2 regions of the Shouchella oshimensis genome follow, and region 1 is predicted to be linked to the other one. Evidence: riboswitches for the same ligand, from Rfam matches in the RefSeq annotation. Region 1 holds a riboswitch; the other holds the start of a gene.
What was found. Region 1 has a riboswitch for cyclic di-GMP ahead of NDM98_RS06520 (pilus assembly FimT family protein). Riboswitches for the same ligand answer to the same signal wherever they lie in the genome.

Region 1 (4,429 bases):
TGCAAATGGACTTAAAGGTTGTTTACGTCAGGATCCGGATATCATTTTAGTTGGAGAGATGCGTGACTTGGAGACCATTTCAACGGCGATTACGGCGGCGGAAACAGGTCATCTTGTACTTGGCACTTTGCATACAACGGATGCACCATCAACCATTGATCGAATCATTGACGTTTTCCCACCTGCTCAACAAGCACAAGTTCGCATTCAATTAGCGTCCGTTTTAAGCGCGGTTATCTCTCAGCGCTTATTCCGAACAGCTGATCACAAGGGGCGCAGGGCAGCTACTGAAATCTTAATCAATAACTCGGCAGTCAAAAACTTAATTCGCAACGAAAAGATTCATCAAATTAAAAATGTCATTCAAACAAGTCGAGCAGAAGGCATGATGACGATGGATACATCAATGGCAGAGCTCGTTAAACAAGAAGTATTAAATCCTGAAATTCTCTCTATTTATGCAAAAGGCAATGTAAGCTGATGGCAACCTATTCGTATACAGGAAGAGATAGCCACGGCAAACCAGTCAAAGGAAAAACACAGGCAAATGATGAGACTGCAGCTGTCCAATTATTAAAGGAAAAACGAATTTCAGTCACTGCGATAGAAGAATTACAGCAAGGTTTGTACCAAGATGTGCAAATTTTAAAACCAAAGGTAAAGTCCAAGGATTTTGTTATGTTCCTCAGACAATTCTCAACGCTGCTAAAAGCAGGGGTGCCAGTAATCGAAACGATACATGTGTTAACAAAACAGACAACAAGTAAACCATTAAAAGCAGCTCTAGCAATGATAGAAGAGGATGTTCGATCAGGTAAGTCACTATCTGCTGCTTCAGCCAAGCAGGGAGATTTATTTCCTCCGTTATTTACAAACATGGTGAAGGTTGGTGAAGCAGGAGGCCGGTTGGACGATATTCTTGATAGATTGGCTACGTATTATGAGAAACAGCATCGATTGAAACAAAAAGTACTAGCGACGTTAACCTACCCAATGTTTGTTGGAGTCGTGGCAATCGCAATCATTATATTCTTGCTTGTATTTGTTGTACCAACGTTTGCGAGTATGTTTGCAAGCTTTGGTGGAGAATTACCCACGATAACAAAACTAGTGATGGCAGCAGGAGACCTTGCGTTAGTTTTTTGGTGGGTCGTACCAATTGTCGCTGCATTGTTTGTATTCGGGTGGAAATTCGGCCGGAGACACCCACAAATGAGGTTGTGGATGGATACGATTATTTTACGAATCCCGGTTTTTGGTAGCTTGATCCAAAAGTCTGAACTAGCTCGAGTCACACAAACACTTGGTGCCTTATTTCAAAGCTCCGTGCCTGTTTTACAAGCACTAACAATTGTTGAGAGAGTAGCAGACAATCATGTCATTGCAAATGTGTTAAAGGAATCAAGACGCTCATTACAGCAAGGTGAGTCATTATCTGCACCAATGGAAAACCATTGGGCATTTCCACCACTTGTCACACAAATGATTAGTGTGGGGGAAAAATCAGGTTCTCTTGATGCCATGCTTGAGAAAGCAGCAGAATTTTACGAATCAGAAGTCGAAGCAGCAACCGATCAAATTAAGGCGTTAATTGAACCGGTGATGATCATTCTTTTGGCGGGAATCGTAGGAACGATTGTACTCGCTATTATGGTACCTATGTTTAAAATATTTACAACTATAGGGTAAAAAAGTACTAGACAAATAGATTTATTTAGGCTAAGCTAGATTTAACAGATTAACAACAAGTTTCAACAAGTACATACAACTCGGAAAGCGTTGATCATCTACCTGTATATGGGCACTTGGGTAGATAGGAGCTAGTAGTGCAACCGGCCGGCATTGTCTTAATTAGACGTGTAGGTCGGTTTTTTGTTGTTAATTGACAAAACAAAAAAGTGGAGGCGAAAGAAAATGAAAGCATTAATGAAAAAGCATTTAAAGAATCAGAAGGGTCTAACACTAATTGAGTTACTAGCAGTTGTGGTTATCCTAGGTATCATCGCAGCAATTGCGATTCCGAGTATTGGAGCAATTATCGATAACACACGTAAAGACGCGCATATTGCGAACGCGGAGCAGATGGTGAATGCAGTGAAGACGGCGAAGGCTACGAATGTTGCTGGCAGTGGAACTGGCAGTAATACTTATACATTAGAATCTCTAATTAATGCAGGATTAATGGAGAATCCAGATCCACCTGGAAGTTCTACTGAATATACTGCTGGAACAAGCAAAGTGGTCATTGATGGGAAAGATTATAAAGTTACATTAATTTCGACTGAAAGAACGCATATTAATGAAAAAGTAATCACAGAATTAAGAGCGAGTGGTGGAAGAGACTTAGTTAATGTTGTAGCAGGCAATTAATTCTAATTTGACTTTTGTATAAAAATATAAAATGACGGACGATCCTACATATAGGACCGTTCGTCGTTTCATTTCTACTAAAATTAGCGTAAGGAGGATCCGTAGACTCCTGCGGGAACAGCACGTGTCTGAAGATCTCAAGCGGTGCTTTTCCGCTTGGGAGCTGAGGCCGTGCCCGCGGAAAGCGAAGGATCCTCCTGAAGCGGAGCTGCTCAACTAATAAATGGAACGTGAGTTTTTGTGATGTATCTTTAGAGAAGCCTCAGGCTCCTAATCTTCCTTTATAAAAACAATTGTATTTCCAATAAAAAGCATTTATCCTTATAGGTATATAGTTTCATGAAAAAACGACTAACTCAGCCGTAGAGGTGAACAAATGATTGATGGTATTGTGATAGGTTATTTGGCTCTTGTAGGGCTTGGTGTTTGGTTCTTTTTATAATGTGGTGGGTCTCCGGGTGCCGGTTGGGGAGTCGATTGTCACACCTCGTTCTCATTGTACAAAGTGTGATCGTACTCTTGAAGCGCGAGAGCTAATTCCAGTGCTTTCCTTCCTGCTTCAGCGAGGGTCTTGCCGAACATGTGATACAAAGATTTCTTTTTTGTACCCAACAACAGAGCTAGTGACTGGATTTTTATTTGCGTTCTCATTTTATATGTTTGGATGGACAGCTGAAACCATTATTGCGTTATTACTCGTTTCGATGCTGGCAATTATTTTTGTAAGTGATATGCGCTACATGCTTATTCCAGATAAAATTCTACTATTTTTTGCGATTCCACTCGTGTTGGTGCGGATGGTTGCAGCCCCGCTTACACCTTGGTGGGATTCGTGGTTAGGTGCGTTGATTGGTTTTGCGCTGCTTTTATTGATTGCCATCATTAGCCGCGGCGGTATGGGTGGTGGAGATATTAAGCTGTTTGCTGTGTTAGGCATCGTACTTGGATGGAAGCTAGTGCTTTTGACATTATTTCTAGCATCGACATATGGGGCTATTGTTGGCATTGGTGCTAAGTTGCTAAAAAAGGTAGACCGGAAGCAACCCATCCCCTTTGGACCATTTATTGCTGCAGGTGCGCTAACTGCTTATTTCTTTGGCGAAGCGTTGATTCGGTGGTATACCGAAACGGTGCTATTTTAGGTGATTGATAGATAAATCAAATTCGTATGGGAGAATCGGGTATGGGGATATTTGGTGGTAGAAAACAACAGAGACATGCACTGGTTTTAAAGGATCATGTGATTCGATATGTAAGCAGTAAACGAGCTGATTTGAAAACCATTCAAACGTATGGTGAAGTCTATCTTCCACCAGGTTTGATTCATCGTGGAAAGCTTGTTGATAAAGAAGCAGTAAAACGTTTGCTAGAGTTGCAACAACCTGAGTGGGAATTGAAAAAAAACAGTCCTGTCCAGATCTGTGTGCCAGACAGTCAGCTGCTGATCCGTAGGCATGAGGTAGCAGCAACCGTACCCGATGAAGAACTAAAAGGACAACTATACATAGATACAGGTGACTCTTTGGTTCTTCCATTTGAAGATCCTTTGTTTGACTATCAAAAACTGCGAGAAGATGAAGAAAAAAAGAATTACTACTGTATATTTCTAAAGAATCCGTTATGAATGAGTATGTAACATTACTAGATCAATTAGACTTACAAGCAAATGCGGCTGATTTAACGTCGGCTTGTGCGTATCGCTTGTTTCATGAGCAAAATCTTCTAGATGGTCATCCGTTTACCGTCTCCGTTCAGTTTGATGTGTCGTTAGTGAACATTACCATTTTGGCTTCAGGTAGACCACTCTTTTCACGAACCTGGCCACTTGCCTATGATGAGGAACGCTGGGTGATTCATGAAGGCCAAGTTGGAATGGAGATTGGACTCTGAATCGCTGAGAGAAGAGATTCGCACGGTTGTTACTGAGATTGAAAAAGTGATCAGCTTTTATCAATACTCGGTTTTAAAAGGGGAAGTTGAGATTTCGAATATGTTGATTAGTGGAGACATGATTGCGATGGATCTCATTGTGCAGGAATGTACGGACTATTTTTCACAA
Region 2 (4,429 bases), on a different contig from region 1:
TTCGGATAGAATCACCGCCAAATGATTCTACTTCTTTTACATAGTCCTCCTGAGGTAAACTCTCACAATATTGAAATAATACGTCGCGTGTCTTTCGCACCCATTCATACTGAGAAACAAAAAGCTTCATCATCTATTCCTCCTCTCTATTAACAGTAATTCTCTTTTAGTATACTCGAAAAAATAGGCGCCTCCTGTGAACACGCGCGCCTATCTACACTCTTATTTTTTAATTGGAATCCAGACTTCACTATAATAGTCCTCTGAAAATGGATCCGCATCACTAAGATACACTTCCATTTCTGGTCCACCGGCATGCTCATATCCAGTAGAAGGAAACCACTCTGAAAAAACTCTGCCCCACACTTTTGGCATAGCTTCAGGCATTGGTCCGTGTACTGGGAAGACGGCCCATGTAGCTGCTGGAATGATTGTCTCTTGCCAATCGTTTGGTATGGAATCAATGTTCTTTTCGGCTCCAATGAGATAGGTCAGATTTTCTTGCTTACTATCAAATTCCAAGCACAAGCCAATCAGTCCAAGTGATCCACTGTTTTTTGCTAGTTCTTTTGTGAACCCGTTTTGATTTGATTCATTCCAGAACCCCGCAATGTTACGGTTATTCTCACCGTCGATACATGACGTACGAATGCTTTTTCCAACAACAGCAAATTCATCTTTATCTACTAATTTGTAATCCATTTCTACATCACCCTTTAATTGAATTTGAAAGGAAAGCTTTGGATACGCCTTTAAAGAACGATTACTCTTCTTTGCTTCTGATGGATTGATTCCATGAATTCGTTTGAATGCTTTAGTGAAGGCTTCCGGGCTTTCGTAGCCATATCTCATCGCCACATCAATGATCTTGCTGTTTGAATGATTCAGCATCTGTGTAGCAACAGTCATCCGGCGATTACGAATATACTCACTAACCGTAAAACTCGTAAGCATGCTAAACATTCGTTGGAAGTGAAACTTTGACATACAGGCAATCTCAGCGACCTCTTCAATATTCAAGTCATTTTCTAAATTGTTTTCAATATACTCGAGACTAGCAAGCATCCTTTGAAGCCCTTCCATATTAGCAGCTCCCCTCTCTTCACTAAGTTTATACGTAGCTCAATGTTGATTCTTGATATTTTGTGCTCGATAGTGACAGGAGCAATTCAATTTTTGGCGCAAGATATGAATTGATATGTATGTTCTTATTTTAATCGTTTTGATAAGCTTAAACTATAATAGAATGAAAAAGGAGAACATTCATGAAGATCTTTGATTCCCACTTACATATTATTGATAAACACTTCCCTATTTATGAAAACCAAGGCTTTACGCCCGATTCCTATACTGCTGTTGATTATCAAGTTGATGCTAACAGATTAGGTATTACAAATGGTGCCATTGTATCAGGTTCCTTTCAAAAATTTGACCAAACCTATCTAAAAGAATCCCTTAAACAATTAGGAAGTGGGTTTGTTGGAGTCACTCAGTTGCCTTACTCTACAAGTGACGAAGAGATCCTAGAACTAGATTCTATTGGGGTTACAGCATTAAGATTTAATGTAAATCGAGGAGGTTCAGAAGAACTTTCTAAACTAGAGTCATTTTCAAAACGAGTATATGACTTAGCCGGTTGGCATACCGAACTGTATATAAACTCTTCTAAACTAGCAGATATCATGAATATACTTAGGACTTTGCCCGCTGTATCCATTGATCATCTAGGCCTTTCAAAAGCTTGGCTCGCATGAACTACTGAACCTTGTTTCTCATGGAGTTAAAGTAAAAGCAACTGGATTTGGCAGATTAGATTTCGATCCCGGAGAAATGATCAAAGAAATATACAACATTAACAATAATGCGTTAATGTTTGGAAGTGATTTACCCTCTACCCGAGCACCACGACCTTTCCAAGACTCAGACATAACTATCATAAAAGAAGCTTTAGATGATGAAACAGCTATACATAAAGTCTTGTATCAGAATGCAATGGATTGGTACTTTGGAGGGAAAGAGAAGTAAGTTAGATGATCTAATCTTGTTGTTATATCTTATAATGAACGAGCAAATGGATAAACATACAAACGAAAAAAGAGGAGCTTAAAAGCTCCTCTTGGGATATCCCTTCTCTGTTTTAAAAAGATTTTCAACCACTACTGTTTTTCGTATCGTAACTTAATTAGACTATGAGTTCAATCTGCACAAAAAAACAGCAGGAACTTCATCACGTTTTTAGAAAGGCAGTAACATATATCCTTTCTGTAATGAACCCATAAGCGTCTGCAAGGCTTCTAAGGTTCGTTTGCACTGTTTTCTTGACCTTTAAGGTCTATTAACTTCACCTATGTTATCCCTATTTGTAATACAATCTTTCTAAAACATGCGCATTTGAAAGATTGTCAACCATTTTAGGATCTTTTAGGAACTGTCTAATTTCTTCGGCAGAAATCCCCATTTCCAAAGCTTCCTTTATTAAGTTACTCCATTCTTTGTCTAATTCACTTTCACTATTAAAAGGAACCAAACATATCCCCCCTAAAATATGTACTATTTTAGGTAGCACAGCCATCATAGTATAAACCTTAGACCTGTAACTTTGCGTCTCAATCTTTCGACTGATTTGCCCTTTTCTAGTTTGATAATTAATCTCTATATAAATTATATCAAAATATGGTATAAAATGTACAGATTTAATGTAATCGCTCTCATTAATTTATTAGGCTAAGAGTTAGATGAATAGTAACTTCCCCCTGTAAAACAAAACTCAGAACTGTGGCTAAATGAAATAGACAGGCAACACGGAAATTCCGAGTTACCTGTCTATTTTTTAGGGGCAAAATAAGAACAACTCTTCAAAACAAATGTAGTTACTATCTTTACATTTCTTGAATAGTTGGTCGAATAATCATTTCATTAATAGCTACGTTATCAGGTTCTCCAATCGCAAATGCAATGGCTCTTGCTACACTGGAAGGATCAATTGCCTCTTTAGCGCTCTCTATAATGAAGTTTCTTAGTCCTAGGTCAGAAATTGAATTTGTAAGTTCGGTTGAAGTTGGACCTGGAGAGATAATTGTTGTACGTATATTGTTTTTACATTCTTCTTGTCTAAGACCTTCTGTTATAGCACGTACAGCATATTTTGTTCCACTGTAAACAGAACTAGTTGGAAATACCATATGGCCAGCAACAGCAGAAACATTGATGATGTGACCAACTTTATTTTCTTTCATAGAAGGAAGAACAGCAGCCATTCCATATGTTACGCCCTTAATATTTACATCAATCATTGTTTCCCATTCTGTTATTTTCAAATCTGAAATAGCTGATAGTGGCATTACACCTGCATTATTGATCATAACATCAATTTTGCCAAACTCTGTAAGAGCGTACGAAGCTAGCGTTTCCATTTGCTCGTATGAAGTCACATCTGTAACTTGATAAATTACCTGTCCCCCATTACGCTTAATTTCTTGCTGTATCTCCTTTAGTCGCTCTTCTCTCCGTGCAGCAAGAACTATTTTAGCACCTTTCGAAGCAAGCTCCTTTGCAGTAGCTTCCCCAATTCCACTTGATGCACCAGTAATGATAACAACTTTTCCTTGAATATTTGACATATTATAAACGTCCTCTCTTAATTATATTTTTTCCTTAACAAGGTACATCCCATCAGAATAATTGTTTTAAAAGAACTTCCTGATCTTCTCTAAAAGAGATCTTCGTACTCCATATCACCCCCTTTAATTATCGAATGTTCGTTTAATTATGAACATTTGTATAATAAACGTTCATTCGATTAATTATTATATAAAATGAAGATGTAAGAGAAAATGATCTCCTACATCAGATTTCATCTTTTTTAATAGCATCCCAAGTCATTTCAACGATTATGTTGATATCTTCTTGCTTAAACGTTATTCGCCCACCATAATGCTCTTTAACATACTGCATACAAAGGTTAACCATTGCCATATATAGCAGATTAGTATCCACTTGCTTGAATATTTTTTGGCTTTTCCCTTCTTCAAGTAGCCTAATAATTGGTTCAAACATTAGTGTTCCTTCTTCTTTAGATAAGTTGTGAAGAAGAGGAGAGTTTGAAAATTGTTCAATAAATAAGAATTCATCTTTATTATTCAGAATAAAGTCTAGATATTTTCTCAATGTATATTCAAAAGAAGAACGTACGGAGATAGAATCATCGTAATGTTGAAACACTTCGACGCTCATATCTTTCTTAATCATTAAATACAATTTGTTGAGCATATCCTCCTTATTTTCAAAGTAAACGTAAATTGTAGAAGCAGATATACCTGCCCGTTTTGCAATCTTTGACATAGAGGTTGCAGATAACCCTTGTTCATTAACTAACTGTATGGCTGCTTTATATATACTTTTGTTTTTATTTTCATCTTTATGTCTCATA

Region 2: linked by a shared signal. The riboswitch ahead of NDM98_RS19850 (anti-repressor SinI family protein) and the one ahead of NDM98_RS06520 (pilus assembly FimT family protein) in region 1 are both predicted to bind cyclic di-GMP.

The regions. Positions count from the first base shown of each region.
Region 1 is NZ_JAMQJY010000001.1:1,193,410-1,197,838, reverse strand. Features, by position in the region: gene NDM98_RS06530 (type IV pilus twitching motility protein PilT) at 1-481, shown strand, start outside; gene NDM98_RS06525 (type II secretion system F family protein) at 481-1,689, shown strand; cyclic di-GMP riboswitch class II at 1,764-1,847, shown strand; gene NDM98_RS06520 (pilus assembly FimT family protein) at 1,915-2,370, shown strand; gene NDM98_RS06515 (prepilin peptidase) at 2,829-3,512, shown strand; gene NDM98_RS06510 (type IV pilus biogenesis protein PilM) at 3,554-3,994, shown strand; gene NDM98_RS06505 (type IV pilus biogenesis protein PilM) at 3,991-4,260, shown strand; gene NDM98_RS06500 (hypothetical protein) at 4,238-4,429, shown strand, end outside.
Region 2 is NZ_JAMQJY010000004.1:88,243-92,671, reverse strand. Features, by position in the region: gene NDM98_RS19865 (DinB family protein) at 1-130, opposite strand, end outside; gene NDM98_RS19860 (AraC family transcriptional regulator) at 223-1,083, opposite strand; partial or broken gene NDM98_RS19855 (amidohydrolase family protein) at 1,266-2,025, shown strand; gene NDM98_RS19850 (anti-repressor SinI family protein) at 2,357-2,575, opposite strand; cyclic di-GMP riboswitch class I at 2,556-2,638, opposite strand; gene NDM98_RS19845 (SDR family oxidoreductase) at 2,880-3,620, opposite strand; gene NDM98_RS19840 (TetR/AcrR family transcriptional regulator) at 3,847-4,428, opposite strand.